One region of the Ferrimonas gelatinilytica genome, then DNA from elsewhere that is predicted to be linked to it. Evidence: predicted binding sites of a transcription regulator. Region 1 holds the regulator's gene; the other holds the start of a gene.
What was found. Region 1 encodes ArgR, which controls arginine synthesis, uptake and breakdown. Its sites were predicted from a motif close to ANTGAATANNTATTCANT; they were not measured.
Positions count from the first base shown of each region.

Region 2: a site for ArgR is predicted at 3,893-3,910, ahead of ABD997_RS01335 (YjiH family protein). Genes of this name have one in related genera too.

Region 1 covers NZ_BAABLF010000007.1:67,187-74,408, forward strand. The annotation lists gene ABD997_RS06990 (putative bifunctional diguanylate cyclase/phosphodiesterase) at 1-428, shown strand, start outside; gene ABD997_RS06995 (YqfO family protein) at 451-774, opposite strand; gene ABD997_RS07000 (hypothetical protein) at 805-1,329, opposite strand; gene argR (transcriptional regulator ArgR) at 1,407-1,877, opposite strand; gene mdh (malate dehydrogenase) at 2,134-3,072, shown strand; gene ispB (octaprenyl diphosphate synthase) at 3,173-4,141, opposite strand; gene rplU (50S ribosomal protein L21) at 4,411-4,722, shown strand; gene rpmA (50S ribosomal protein L27) at 4,741-4,998, shown strand; gene cgtA (Obg family GTPase CgtA) at 5,090-6,256, shown strand; gene ABD997_RS07035 (hypothetical protein) at 6,339-6,776, shown strand.
Region 2 covers NZ_BAABLF010000002.1:46,074-53,295, reverse strand. The annotation lists gene ABD997_RS01350 (electron transfer flavoprotein subunit alpha/FixB family protein) at 1-838, shown strand, start outside; gene ABD997_RS01345 (hypothetical protein) at 1,150-1,740, shown strand; gene ABD997_RS01340 (HD domain-containing protein) at 1,835-2,425, shown strand; gene ABD997_RS01335 (YjiH family protein) at 2,499-3,878, opposite strand; gene ABD997_RS01330 (M14 family metallopeptidase) at 4,080-5,006, opposite strand; gene ABD997_RS01325 (hydrolase) at 5,806-6,756, shown strand; gene ABD997_RS01320 (DUF3187 family protein) at 6,804-7,222, shown strand, end outside.

The DNA of each region.
Region 1 (7,222 bases):
CCATTGAGGTGACCGAAAGCCTGCTGCTGGACAACCACAAGGATCTGAGCGCGACGCTGCAACCTTGGGTGGCCCACGGAGTGGGTCTGGCCATAGATGACTTCGGTACCGGGTACTCAGCACTGGGCTACCTGCAGCGGTTCCCCTTCAGTAAGCTCAAGATCGACAAAGTGTTCCTGAACAAGCTGGATACCAGTGCGCCCGACCGGAGTCTGGTTGAAGCGATCCTGGCGATGGCCAGGGCGCTGGGGCTTGAGGTGGTGGCGGAGGGGATAGAGCACGACTGGCAGGCGCAGTTCCTGCGTCAACGGGGGTGTCATTTTGGTCAGGGCTACCTCTACAGTCCCGCTGTGACTGCCGAAGAGTTTGAGCGCCTGTTGCACCAGGAGAGCCAGCACCAGCCGAGAAAGGCACTGGCTGTGGGTTGAGGGACCCGTAATGGGAAGAGTCTTACAGCTCTACGGTCAGGATCTGGTAGGCAGGGGTTTCATAAGGGTGGGCCGCTTTGAGCGCCCCTACAATCGCAGACTGCTTCGCGGCCTCGAACACCAACTCCACCTTGCTCTCTGACAGGCGGTGCAGCGTGCCAACCTCGCCCACGTGGGGCCGGCTCTGGGGCAGGGGACGAAACTGCCCCGTTCCCTCGCTGAACCAACAACACTGGTCGTAGTGGCCAACTTGCCCGGCTCCGGCGGCGAACAGGGCGGCCAGTACGCGCTCCCTATCCTCACTGGGGACGTAAAACTCCAATTTTTTTAACCGGATGACGCTCATGTGGGTTACTCCGGGCGAAAGCGAATCGGCTCAGGCCTGTTTGCGGGTTTGCTCCAGCCACTGCTGGCGCTGAGCTTGCAGGCTTTTCAGGCCCTTCTCTGCCTGCTTGTTGTTCCCACGTAGGCGCCAGTAGGCGTAGCCCCCAAGTTGAAATGCCTGGCCCAGCAGGGCTTCGTAGAGCGCCCACCCATCGATCTTTTCCGATCCGGCTTCGAGGATGGTGCCGAGATCCGTCATCAGGGCATCGGTGTCGCGCTGCTGTTGTGTGCGGATGGGCGTGAGATCCTGCTGTGAGCGGGTGTTGGCCAGAAACCCCTGGCCGAAGGCGTCCCGGAGCCCTTGATGCAGGGAGTCACGCAGGGATTGGCGCTGCAGAAGTTCAGGGCTCAAATGCGGATAGGAGTCACGACGTGTCGCCAGGATCTCGGCCAGCGCCTGTTTGGCGTTGGCGTTGTCCTGCTCCAGCTGACGGCGGTGTTTACGGGCCAGGTAGGCCACGTAGGCCAGGAGGACGCCGGCGAAGCAGAGAAAAACAAGGAGTACGGTTTGATTCATAACGGGATGATAAGCAACGCATGGATGCCACCGAGTATACCTCGGTGGCTTAAGCTTGGCGCCGCCTATCGTGCGACTCAGTCGGCGTAATTGAACAGCTCCTTGACCATGGCCAGGGTCTCACCCAGGTTATCGGTCGCAGAGGGGGCGATAAAGATGGTGTCGTCGCCGGCGATGGTCCCCAGGATCCCTTCCGCCTTGCCCATGGAGTCAAGCAGGCGTGCGATCAGCTGGGCGGCCCCGGGACTGGTTCGAACGACGATCATGGAGCCGTTGTGGTCCACGTCCAGCACCAGGTTGCGTAGCTGGGCATTGGCGGTGGGTACCCCGAGTTCGGCAGGGAGGCAGTACACCATCTCCTGCTTGGCATTTCGAGTTCGCACTGCACCAAATTTGCTGAGCATGCGGGAGACCTTCGACTGGTTGATGCTGGAAAAGCCTGCCGCCTGGAGCGCGGTGACGATCTCCCCCTGGGAGCCAAAGCGTTCCTCTTTGAGTAACGACTTGAAGGCGCGGACCAGTTCTTCTTGTTGACTGCTGTTTCTCATCAATTAATTCAAACACTGCATCACGGATGATGGCGCCAACTTTGTATAGAACGCGCTTAAAAAGCAAGTGTGATTCACATTTTAAGCATAAAAATTCAGCCCATGAGGTGGTGATTTATCTGTCCAGGCGGTTGGGGCTGGTGGGTCGGGGCGGCACCACCGGTAGCGTTGCCATCAGCAGCGGGTTTGGTTATTGTGGGCGCGAATTTGTCGCCGTGACTAAGCTCACGCGTTCAGGGAAAGTTGGAGATAAATCATGAAAGTTGCAGTTCTTGGCGCCGCTGGCGGGATCGGCCAGGCCTTGGCCCTGTTGTTGAAGCTCAACCTGCCTGCAGGCAGCAAGCTGGCCTTGTATGACATTGCGCCAGTCACTCCGGGGGTGGCCGCAGACATCAGCCATATCCCGACCGCAGTCGAAGCCGTGGGTTTTGCCGGCGATGACCCGACCCCAGCCCTCGAAGGTGCCGATCTGGTGCTGATCTCTGCCGGTGTGGCGCGTAAGCCGGGGATGGATCGGGCGGACCTGTTCAATGTGAATGCGGGCATTATCCGTAACCTGGTGGGCAAAGTGGCCGAGGCGGCCCCCACCGCCTGTATCGGTGTGATCACCAACCCGGTCAACACCACGGTCGCGATCGCTGCGGAAGTCCTGAAAAACGCCGGTGTTTACGACAAGAGCAAACTGTTCGGCGTCACGACCCTGGATGTGATCCGGTCCGAAACCTTCATCGCCGAGGCCAAAGGCCTGGATCCGGCTCAGGTGAAGATCAATGTGATCGGTGGCCACAGTGGTGTCACCATTCTGCCTCTGCTGTCTCAGGTGGAAGGCGTGACGTTCAGCGACGATGAGATCGCAGCTCTGACCCACCGCATCCAGAACGCGGGTACCGAAGTGGTAGAAGCCAAAGCGGGTGCCGGTTCTGCGACCCTCTCCATGGCTCAGGCGGCATGTCGCTTTGGCCTCTCCGTGGTTCGCGGCCTGCAGGGTGAAGAGAACGTCATCGAGTGCGCCTACGTCGAGGGTGACGGTGAGCACGCCCGTTTCTTCGCTCAGCCGGTCCGTCTGGGTAAGAATGGCGTTGAGCAGATCCTGCCTTACGGCGACCTGAGCGATTTCGAGAAGGGAGCCCTGGATGGCATGTTGGAAACCCTCACCGGTGACATTGCGAAGGGTGAGAGTTTCGTTAACGGCTAATGCCGGATACCGTTAAAAAAGCGCCCATCGGGGCGCTTTTTTTATGCGTTGAGAGCGCCCAAGCTGGGCTTGTTAATACAGCCAGGCTGTACTGACGGAGTTAGCTGCTGCGCTCAACCGCAATGCGGGCCAGGCCTTCCAGTGCGGCTTTGTGGGGGGTATCCGGGAGAATGGCCAGGGCGGCGATCGCCTTTTGGGCCTCCTCAACCGCCCGCTGCATGGTGTACTCCAGGGAGCCGGTCCGGTTGAGGGTGGCGACCACGGCATCCACCTCGTCGCAGCCACCGTTTTCGATGGCGTTGCGGATCCGCTGGCTCTCTTCCGCATCCGCATGGGCGATGGCGTGGATAAGCGGCAAGGTCGGCTTCCCTTCGGCCAGGTCATCCCCCAGGTTCTTGCCCAGTTCCTCGGCGTCTGCGGTGTAATCCAGCACGTCATCCACCAGTTGGAAGGCGGTACCCAGGTAGCGGCCATAGTCTGACATCGCCTGACAGGTGGCGTCGTCCCGCTCAGCCAACACCGCTGCCAGGTGGGTGGCAGCTTCGAACAGGCGGGCGGTCTTGCAGTAGATCACCTGCATGTAGCTCTCTTCACTGGTGTCGGCGTCGTTGCAGTTCATCAGCTGCAGCACCTCACCCTCTGCCAGGACGTTGGTGGCATCGGCGAGGTCTTCCAACACCTTGAGGCTTTTGAGCTCCGTCATCATCTGGAACGAGCGGGTGTAGAGGAAGTCCCCCACCAGCACGCTGGCCTGGTTGCCAAACAGGGCATTGGCGGTTTCCCGTCCCCGGCGCATGGTGGACTCGTCAACGACGTCGTCATGCAGCAGGGTGGCCGTGTGGATAAACTCGATGATGGCGGCCAGTTTGACATGGGCATCGCCCTGATAATCCACCGCGCGGGCGGCGAGAACAGCCAAAAGTGGACGAAGGCGTTTACCACCGCCATTGATGATATAAAATGACAACTGGTTGATCAGGGCCACGTCAGAGTGGAGCTGATCAAAAATCATTTGGTTGACCGACGTCATGTCGTCGTCGGCCAGGGCGCGGATGGCATTCAGGTCCATTCTTGGGTTCCGAAATCTGGCTCGTAGCGGCGAAAGCTTACTACTTTAATGGCTTTGCGGCCTGTCATTCTACCGTAAATGTGGGGTACGACCAGTGCCTTTCACGCCCTTATGGAGAGTGACCGATCCTTTTTTCGATCTTTTTCCAAGGGGGACTTGCCTGATTATCGTCCATGCCTTAGAATGCGCGCCCATTGTCAAACAGTTTTAGCCACACCCTGGCCCCCAACAAATGAGCGGGTTTCAGCGTGTGAAGTAGCGGAGTTATTATGTACGCGGTTTTCCAAAGTGGCGGTAAGCAGCATCGTGTTGCCGAAGGCCAAACCCTGCGTCTGGAGAAGCTGGAAGCAGAAACCGGCGCCACCGTTGAATTCGATCAGGTTCTGCTGGTCGCGAACGGCGAAGAGATCAAGGTCGGTGCCCCTCTGGTTGAAGGTGGCAAAGTGGTTGCGGAAGTGGTTTCCCACGGTCGTGCTGACAAGGTGAAGATCGTTAAGTTCCGTCGCCGTAAGCACAGCCGTAAGCAGATGGGCCACCGTCAGTGGTTCACTGAAGTTAAAATCACTGGCATCAACGCCTAATTCGAGGAGTACTGAGAGATGGCACACAAAAAAGCTGGCGGTTCTACTCGTAACGGCCGTGATTCCGAAAGCAAACGTCTGGGTGTAAAGCGCTTTGGCGGTGAGTCCGTTCTGGCGGGTAACATCATCGTTCGTCAACGTGGTACCAAGTTCCACGCCGGTGACAACGTAGGTTGTGGTAAAGACCACACCCTGTTTGCCACCACCGACGGCAAAGTGAAGTTCGAAGTGAAAGGCAAGAACAATCGCAAGTTTGTGAGCATTGTTGCTGAGTAATCCGAGCTGACCGGATGAAAAAGCCCCGCGGACGCGGGGCTTTTTGCGTATAGCGGGTATACTTACTGCGTTTTGAAGCAGGGGCGAAAAGATGAAGTTTGTAGATGAAGTGACCATTCGCGCCGAAGCTGGCGATGGCGGCAGTGGTGTGGTCAGCTTCCGTCGGGAAAAGTACATTCCGAAAGGGGGCCCGGACGGGGGCGATGGCGGCGACGGCGGTGATGTCTTCCTGCTGGCGGATGAAAACCTCAACACCCTGGTGGATTACCGTTTTGAGCGTTGCCACCGGGCCGTTCGCGGCGAGAATGGCCGCGGTGCCAATTGCACCGGCAAACGAGGTGAAGACAAGATCCTGAAGGTGCCGGTGGGAACCCGTGCCGTCGACGCTGATACCGACGAGGTGATTGGCGATCTGACCCGGCACGGTCAGAAGCTGCTGGTGGCCAAGGGTGGCTTCCACGGTCTGGGCAACGCCCGTTTCAAAAGCTCGGTGAACCGGGCGCCTCGGCAGAAGACCCTGGGCACCAAAGGCGAACACCGCGAGGTGCGCCTGGAGCTGATGTTGCTGGCGGATGTCGGACTGCTGGGTTTGCCCAATGCTGGTAAGTCTACCTTTATCCGCTCCGTCTCCGCCGCCAAGCCTAAAGTCGCCGATTACCCCTTTACTACCCTGGTACCCAATCTGGGCGTGGTGCGGACCGGCCCCTCCAGCAGCTTCGTAATCGCCGATATCCCAGGCCTGATCGAAGGTGCCTCCGATGGCGCCGGCCTCGGGATCCGCTTCCTTAAGCACCTGGAGCGGTGCCGGGTGTTGTTGCACATCGTGGATATGGCGCCCTATGACGGCAGCGATCCCATCGCCAGTGCTCATGCGATCCTCGATGAGCTGCAGGCCTACTCGCCCAAGCTCTACGAGAAGCCCCGCCTGCTGGTGCTGAACAAGATGGACCTGGTGCCGGAGGAGGAGCGTGAGGCGCTTATCGCCTCCATCAGCGAGGCCCTGCAGTGGGATGGCGGTGAAGTCCATACCATCGCCGCCATCAGCAAACAGGGCACCGAGGCCCTGGTGCAGCGTATTCAGACGTTGCTCAACGAACTGCCGGTCGAGGAGGAGACTCAACCCGACGAGGAGGAGGTCGCCTTCAAATGGGAGCACTACCATGCCCAGCAGATGCAGGAAGCGGTGGTGGAAGAGGATGACTGGGACGATGACTGGGACGACGACGATTACGATGTCGAAGTGGTCTACCAGAAGTAGGTTCCCGTAAGCGGGAATTTAAAGTTCTCAATTACTGACATAATCTCACTCTATCTGATGAAGGTAGAGTGAGATTTTTTGTATGGATGCAATGGTCTACTACTGTGAAACTATCAAAGATTTCCGGTATCGGCCTCCGACGGCCTATGTGGATGAAAATGGAGAGCTTGCTACTGATTACCTAATTAAAGGGCGTAAGGTTGGGACCGTAAGGCTTCTTGTTAGGTCAATCATTGATAATGACGGACAGGTTGTGGATAGCGAGTCCGTCACTGAAGTTAATAATTGGATCTTGCACCAAGCTGTATCTGATGGAGCTAAAGATACAACCCGCAATTCAGACGCTCTCCTAGATTATTTTCTTTTCTTAAATGAGATTGGCCTTTCATGGGATGAGATGCCATTTATAAAGAATCAGCGTCCGACCTATCGTTATCGTATCTTTCTTCGAGACCGGGTTCGGGGAAAATATCCAGAGCATCGCTTAGCCAAATCCACAGCAGACGTATACATGCGCTAAGTGGTCAACCTCTATAAACACCACATAAAATATGGCCACCCGTTTGAGAACGAACCTTTTAAACATGAGCTTGTGAAAGTCCAGATTGGAAATAGTCACAGGAGCATGCAAGCCACAAGCGTGTATGGAGTTACTACTACAGATCTTCGTCTCAAGCTGGACAAGGACCTAACTTACGAGTATGAGCGTCAGCTGTTTGCTCTGACAAGATATAAGTGGAGCATGCTCAATCAACTTCTTACGGTTGACAAGCAAGTCCTTCACAAGAATGGCGACTCCGTGACCACTGTACCATTGGTGGAAGAGATGTCTTTGCTGTTCCGCTTGATGCGCTTTAGCGGTTTGCGTCGAGAAGAGGCTATCACCTTTCTAGTTTGCCATAATAACCCCCCCTGGGGAACGCCTCGTCGTTCAATAGCTTGAAGTAACGAACGTTAGTCATGGGC
Region 2 (7,222 bases), on a different contig from region 1:
GATCACCCTACTGGTGGCGGGGAGTGGCTGTCAGGCGGTTGCCGATCAGGCCAGCCGCATCGAGGCTGTCGATAAAGTTCTGGTGGCGGATAACGTTGCCTATGAACATCAACTGGCGGAAAACGTGGCCGCCCTGGTGACGGAACTGGGTACCGGTTTCAGCCATCTCCTGTTTGCGGCGACGACCACAGGTAAGAACATTGCGCCGCGGGTCGCCGCTGGGCTGGATGTAAACCAGATCTCCGAGATCATCAGCGTGGAAAGCGCCGATACCTTTACTCGTCCCATTTATGCCGGCAATGCTATCGCTACCGTTCAGTCAGAGGATCCGGTCAAGGTGATCACTGTCCGGGGTACCGGCTTCGATGCCGTGGCCGCCGAGGGGGGCAACGCGCCGCAGGACAGCATAGGTGCCGTCCATGACGCCGCGACCAGTGCGCATATTGAAGACAAGCTGGCCGTTTCGGACCGTCCCGAGCTGACGGCTGCCTCAGTGGTGATCTCCGGTGGCCGTGGCATGGCCAATGGTGAGAACTTTAAGCTGCTGGATGGTATTGCCGACAAGCTGGGCGCCGCCGTCGGCGCTTCCCGTGCCGCAGTCGACGCCGGTTTCGTGCCCAATGACATGCAGGTGGGACAGACCGGTAAAGTCGTCGCGCCGCAACTCTACATTGCCGTCGGGATCTCCGGTGCCATTCAGCATCTGGCGGGAATGAAGGACTCCAAGGTGATCGTCGCCATCAACAAGGATGAGGAGGCACCCATCTTCCAGGTGGCCGACTACGGCTTGGTGGCGGACCTGTTTGACGTGTTGCCGGAGCTTGAAGCGGCACTGTAAGCCCAACTCTACTCTGTCAGATCAACGGCCTCCCTGGGGGCCGTTTTTTATGGCTACCCGTCACAGAGGCGCCGGTTAAGCAGAGTGATCTTCTGGGCTCTGTTGTTAAATGTATGATTTTAATGGTGTAAGTTGTATATCCATAATTATGCTGGCGCTTATTGCCCCTGCGCCTCATATTGACACGCTGTAAGCATAAACTTGGATGGATCTCCTATTCAGGTTCGCACTGGTAGTGTTTTGGTTGGTGGGCCCGGTTTGCCTCCCCACTTGGCTCCCTCCTATAGTGCGGTGGCAAAAAGGAGAACAGAATGCATAAATTCACACTGCTGTCTTTGGGGGGCGCCTGCCTGCTCAGCCTTTCGGCCCAGGCCGCATTTACCACCAAGGTGCCGGAACAGGTGGCCTTCTTTGATCAGCTTCGGGCGCACTGTGGCAAAGCTTACGAGGGCAAGCTCGTCGCCGGTGGCCGTGAGGGGGATGGCTTCACCAGTCAGCGATTGGTTATGCATGTGCGGGTGTGTGAGGAGGACCAGATCCAGATCCCCTTCCATGTTGGCGAGAATGCCTCTCGGACCTGGATCCTGACTCAGACCGGTGCCGGTATCCTGCTCAAGCATGATCACCGCCAGCCCGATGGCAGTGACGATGAGTCCACCATGTACGGTGGCCATACCCTGGAGCGTGGTTATGGGAATTACCAGCGTTTCCCTGCGGATGACTATTCCAAGGATCTTTTCACCCGCCTGGGGTTCCCCCAGTCCAATGGCAACGTCTGGCATATGCAGGTCTATCCGGACCGCTTCACCTACCACCTCACCCGGGATGCCCGGGAGTTTCGCATTGATTTCGACCTGACCAAACCGGTGGAGGCGCCGCCGGCTCCCTGGGGTTATCGTTGATTACTGCGCCCCCCTGCGGCTTTAAGTGACCACTGCGCTCGCGGGCCCGGACCCGGGACGGTTAGAATGGCGGGCCCAACCTTAGGAGCCCGTCATGCACAGCCAGATCTGCCAGATCCTCGACTTTATGGTTGAGATTGAAAAGCTCAAAGATGTTCATCGCCAGACACGCCCCGTGGGCCTCACCCGCTTCGAGAACTCCGCCGAGCACAGTTGGCACGTTTGCCTGACGGCACTGATGTTCAAGGATTATGCCAATGAGCCGGTCGATATTGACCGGGTGATCCGGATGCTGCTGATCCATGACCTGGGCGAGATTGATGCCGGTGACACCATCATCTACGCCAGTGAGACGCCAGAGAACAAAGCGGCCGAGGAACAGGGGGTTCGCCGCTTGTTGGCCTTGTTGCCCGATGAGCAGCAACAACGGGAGTATTTGGCGCTGTGGCTGGAGTTCGAGGCGGGAGAGAGTGCAGATGCAAGGTTTGCCAAGGCGATGGATCGGGTTCCACCGCTGATGCAGAACCTCAACGGAGGGGGGCACAGCTGGCAAAAGCATGGCATCAGCAAGAACCAGGTGCTTCAGATCAACCGTCGTATCGGCCGGGGAGTCGCCCCCTTGTGGGAGGTGCTGGAGCAGAAGCTGGATAAGGCGGAAGCCGATGGTCTGTTGCGTCGCGAATGAGTACCAAGGGTTTGTAAGAAAAACGCCACCCGACTCGGGTGGCGTTGTGCGTTCTGGGGAGAAGAGCCTTGTGTCAGAACACCCAGTGGGCCACCAGCACGATGATGGGGAGGGTGATCAGCGTCCGCAGGATAAAGATCGCCATCAGTTCAAAGATGTTCAACGGCAGCTTGGAACTCAGGATAACGGAGCCGGTCTCTGACATGAAGATCAGCTGGGTTACGGACAGGGCCGCGATGATGAAGCGGGTCATCTCACTTTCCAGCCCGGTCACCAGGATGGAGGGGACATACATATCGGTAAAGCCCACCATCACTGCCTGTGCCGCCTGATCCGCCAGGGGAACCTGGAGTAGCTCTAGAACGGGGACGAAGGGGGCACCAAGCCAGCTGAACAGTGGCGTGGCTTCGGCAATGACCAGGCCGATGGTACCGACCGCCATGACGACCGGCAGGATCCCGATAACCATGTCCAGAGCATTATGCAGCCCCTGCTTGGCGACACCGCCCAGGTTGTCGATCTTATTGACCCGCTGCAGCGCCAGCTGGAAGCCATATTGACTGGCGGACATACCTGCCGGCACCAGCTCATCGTCCCGGTTGGGGGTGCTGCCATCGATGTAGCGGTCTTTCTTGTAGGAGAGTGGCGGCAGATGCTGGAGCACCATGGCGGCGACCACACCGGACAGACAGATGGCGCCATAGAAGGGCACGAAGTAGTTCTCCAGCCCCACCTGGGTCAGTACGACCAGTGAGAAGGAGATCCCGACGATGGAGAACATGGTCGCAACGACAGCCGCCTCCCGCTCGGTGTACTTTTTCTCTTCGTACTGTTGGGAGGTCAGCATGATCCCGACGGTGCCATCGCCGAGCCAGGAGGAGAGGCAGTCGATAGCGGAGCGACCCGGGAGTCTGAACAGGGGCCGCATCACTTTGCTCAAGAGGGTGCCAAGCAGTTCAAGCAGGCCAAAGTTCAGAAGCAGAGGCAGCAGCAGGCCGGCGAAGAAGAAGGTGACAAAGAGCGACGGCAAAAGGTCGTTCAGTACTAGACCACCGGTATCTCCGCTCCAGATGATCTCCGGGCCCCATTGGTTGAGGGCCATCAGGGTAAAGACCGCCCCAAAAATCCGGATCAGCAACCATGGCTTGGTGACCACGAACAGGCGGGTCATCAGCGCTGAGCCTGAAACCCACTTCGGCTGGATCAGGGTGGCCAGGCAGGAGATCAGCGCGGTGGCACAGATGACGGAGGTCACCGTCGGCAGGATGGCGTCCCCCAGAAGCCCCTTAAGGCCCTTAGCCATCAGGGCCAGGGGAAAGGTGAACTGGCCATCGACTGTCAGAGGTGCCAGGAAGAAGATCAGCCCCAGCAGGGAGGGGATGGCAAACAGCAGGATGTTCCGGGTCGTATTCAGCCCCTTGGGCGGCGCGGGAGCTAGGATCTGTTCTGTCATCGTACAACGTCCTCGATGAATTTTTATTCTTATAAAGTGAATATCAAATGATTTGGCTGGATAATAACAGGCAGGAGTTGGCGGTCAAGCACTCGGTGCTTTCCGATGCAGTATTTTTGTATAAGTATGCGTTGGTGAGGAAAGGTGAGCAGCTGGGTGGGCTCATCGTAAGCCGATGAGCCCCGCATGAAACGCGTCGGCTCAGCGTGCCAGCAGGAAGTCCAGGGCACCCACCACGGCGGCGACCTGGGCAGCATTGCATTGCGCCGGGGAGGCATTGGGGCTGTCGGGGTAAACCTCGGTGGTGGTGACGTAGGGGGCATCGGTCATGCCGCCGCAGAGAAACAGCTGCTTCTTCGGGTAGTGGATCACCCCCTCTTGCTGCACCGGCGCGCCGATGATCTCGCCCTTCTCGTCTGCCGGGGCGATGTGGGTGACAGCACTGACCGCTTCGATGATGGCGCGCTGAAACGCGGGCTGAGCCCGATCACTGTCATCTACGGTGTAGAACCCGTCGGGTATATGCTCGCTGGCGGCATCGAAGGGTTTGCCATCCCGAGCCATCAGGGCTGGCCGAAATTCGGTTTTATCGCTGTCGGTAGTTTCGTGCAGGTCCAGATGGGCAAGGAAATTCACGCCTTGAGACGCAACATAGGCCATGGCTGCGGCGGCTTCCTCCGAGGGACTGTTCTCCATGAAGCTGCGATTGGGATCGACACAGAGGGGATTCCATCGGTTAATCGTTTCGTAGCCCCAGGGACTGATGCAGGGCAGAGCCAGCAGATCGATCTGGTCCTCGTAGCGTTCGGCGACTTGGTCCATAAACGCCAGGGCCCCCTGGACGCCACTGGTTTCATAGCCGTGAACACCACCGGTGATCAGCACTTTGGGGCGGTCAGGGTGCCAGTCGCGGCTTTGCAGGGCATAGAGAGGGTAGCGATCAGGATCGTAGGAGAGTGCGCCATATTGGCAGAGGTCAAAGCGGTCGCCCAGTGCGGTGATCTTGGTGAGCACCTCCTCGGCGTAACTGCGCTGGATCTGTGCCTGTGCTCTCCACTGTGCTCGTTCTGCATCGCCCCAAGGTTGGCCTGGTGTGCCGATGGGGTAACGCTCCAATGTGCGATTCATAATGACTCCTTTATTAGGCTGCGCCGCTAGGGTAGCGCCCTCATTCTGCCAATGAAAGGCCAGTCGTGTCGCATACGCCAGGCTTCTGGACGAGACGGCGATAATTTTTTCAAAAATTTTTACTATTAAAAACAGGGTGATGCATTTTTTATTTTGCTCCCCTTCAACGGGACGCGAACTTTTCCCCCCGCGGGGCGTCTACTATTACGGACTCATCATCCTCCCTGCAAAAAGATTGGTCTTATCAACCGCTAGCGCCGTTGAGATGAGACTCAAGAACCCGCCCACAGCCTGTCACTGTGGGCTTTTTTTTGTTTCGAACTTCTCCCTTATGCCGTGACGAACCTTGGCTCCAGCAAGCATGTTGGCCCGGTGAGCGGCGATCTTTTGCCAGCCAGGCACCCAGCGGTGATGCCGACGCTTATCTGTCCACCGGATAGCCTGTGAAAATTTTCCTCGGACCGGTGAACTTTTTATTTTTCGAGGCGTCTACTCTTACGGACTCATCATCCTCCCTGCAAAAATTGGTCTTATCAACCGCTAGCGCCGTTGAGATGAGACCCAAAAAAACCGGCCCGCAACCTGTTGTTGTGGGCATTTTTTTGCCTCGAATATCCTGCCTGACAAAGATTGTGGCGGCTCTGTAAACTCTGTCCCTCCTGGCCCCTCTTGCTCCGAGTTTTCAAATGCTAATACCAGCGCCGATATTCATCGGCTGTGCCAGTGGCAAGAGCAGGGAGGTGCGGGTAAAGTGAGTCGCTTGAGATTGCATTCCGACTCCCGAGCGGCTGTTATGACCATCAAACCCGGATTTCGACCATCGCGCTGGTGGCGCAACGCACACCTTCAAACCATCTGGCCGGTGCTCACTAAGCCCTCCCATCCCCAGGCATTGAACCGGCAGCGGTTGGAGCTGACAGACGGGGATTTTATCGATCTGGATTGGCAGCGCCGGCCCGACCACAACGCGCCCCTTTTGTTGCTGGTGCACGGCCTGGAAGGCAGCGCCGATTCCCACTACATGCGTCGCTTGCTCAGCGATGCGGAAAACCAATCTCTGGCTGCGGTGGCGATGCATCAACGCTCCTGCTCAGGTGAGCCCAACCGGTTGACTCGCAGTTACCACAGTGGCGCCAGTGATGACCTGATGGCGGTGATCACGGAGCTTAAACGACAGTATCCAGAGAGCCCTCTCTGGGTGGTGGGCTATTCGCTGGGGGGAAACCAACTGGTGAAGTACCTGGGCGAGCAGCGAGAGTATGCCAGGGTCGAACGGGCCGTCGTGGTGTCGGCGCCTCTGGATTTGGCAGCCTGTGCGCGGCGCATGGAGAGGGGGTTCTCACGCGTCTATCAGACGCATCTGATCGGTCGGTTGCAGCAGAAGACCCGGGATAAGTTGGATCAGTTACCCCTGACTGAGCAGGAACTGAGCCGGCTTAAGACCTTTTACCAGTTTGATGACCGAGTCACGGCACCGCTCAACGGTTTTTCCGGTGCCGAGGATTACTATCAACAAGCCAGCGGTAAGGCTTTCTTGGCCCATATCGCCGTGCCGACCCTGCTGCTCCATGCGGTGGATGACCCTTTCATGACTGAAGCGGTGATCCCGGCTCCCGATGAGCTGAGTCCATCGGTGGAGTTGGAGCTCTGTCCTAACGGGGGCCACGTCGGTTTTATCGAAGGGGGTTGGCCCTGGTCGCCACGGTATTATCTGGAGCGGCGTATTCTCGGCTACCTCGCTGCGACTTAAGGTTTTTAATCTAGACTGAGAGATCCGATCCGCTACTCGAGGGGTTTATGAGCCCATGGTATCGAAGCGGGATCGCTCTCCTGATGTGGTTGGGGTGCGAGCCCTCAGCACACGCCACCTATTTCGAGGATGCCCCTTTGGCGATGCGCTCCCCGGCGCCAGCCAAAAGCCTAAGGCTGAGTCCTGTCCCAGCGGCGACGAGTTATGATTCGGGATGGTCACTCTCCGTCCTGGTCCAGGGCGCCAGTATCTACGCGCTTAACGAGACGTATGAGCTGGACTACTACCGGATGGATTACGGCCTGCTCCTCGAATTCAGCCCCAACGAGCGTTGGCAGCTGTCACTCGGCCATACCCTTGGGCGCAGCGATGATGCTCACCTGGATCAACTTTCCCTCACATTCCACGACCTCTTTGGCATCGGCCAGAACGGTCGAGATCAGGTTCCCAAGCACCGTTTTATGTC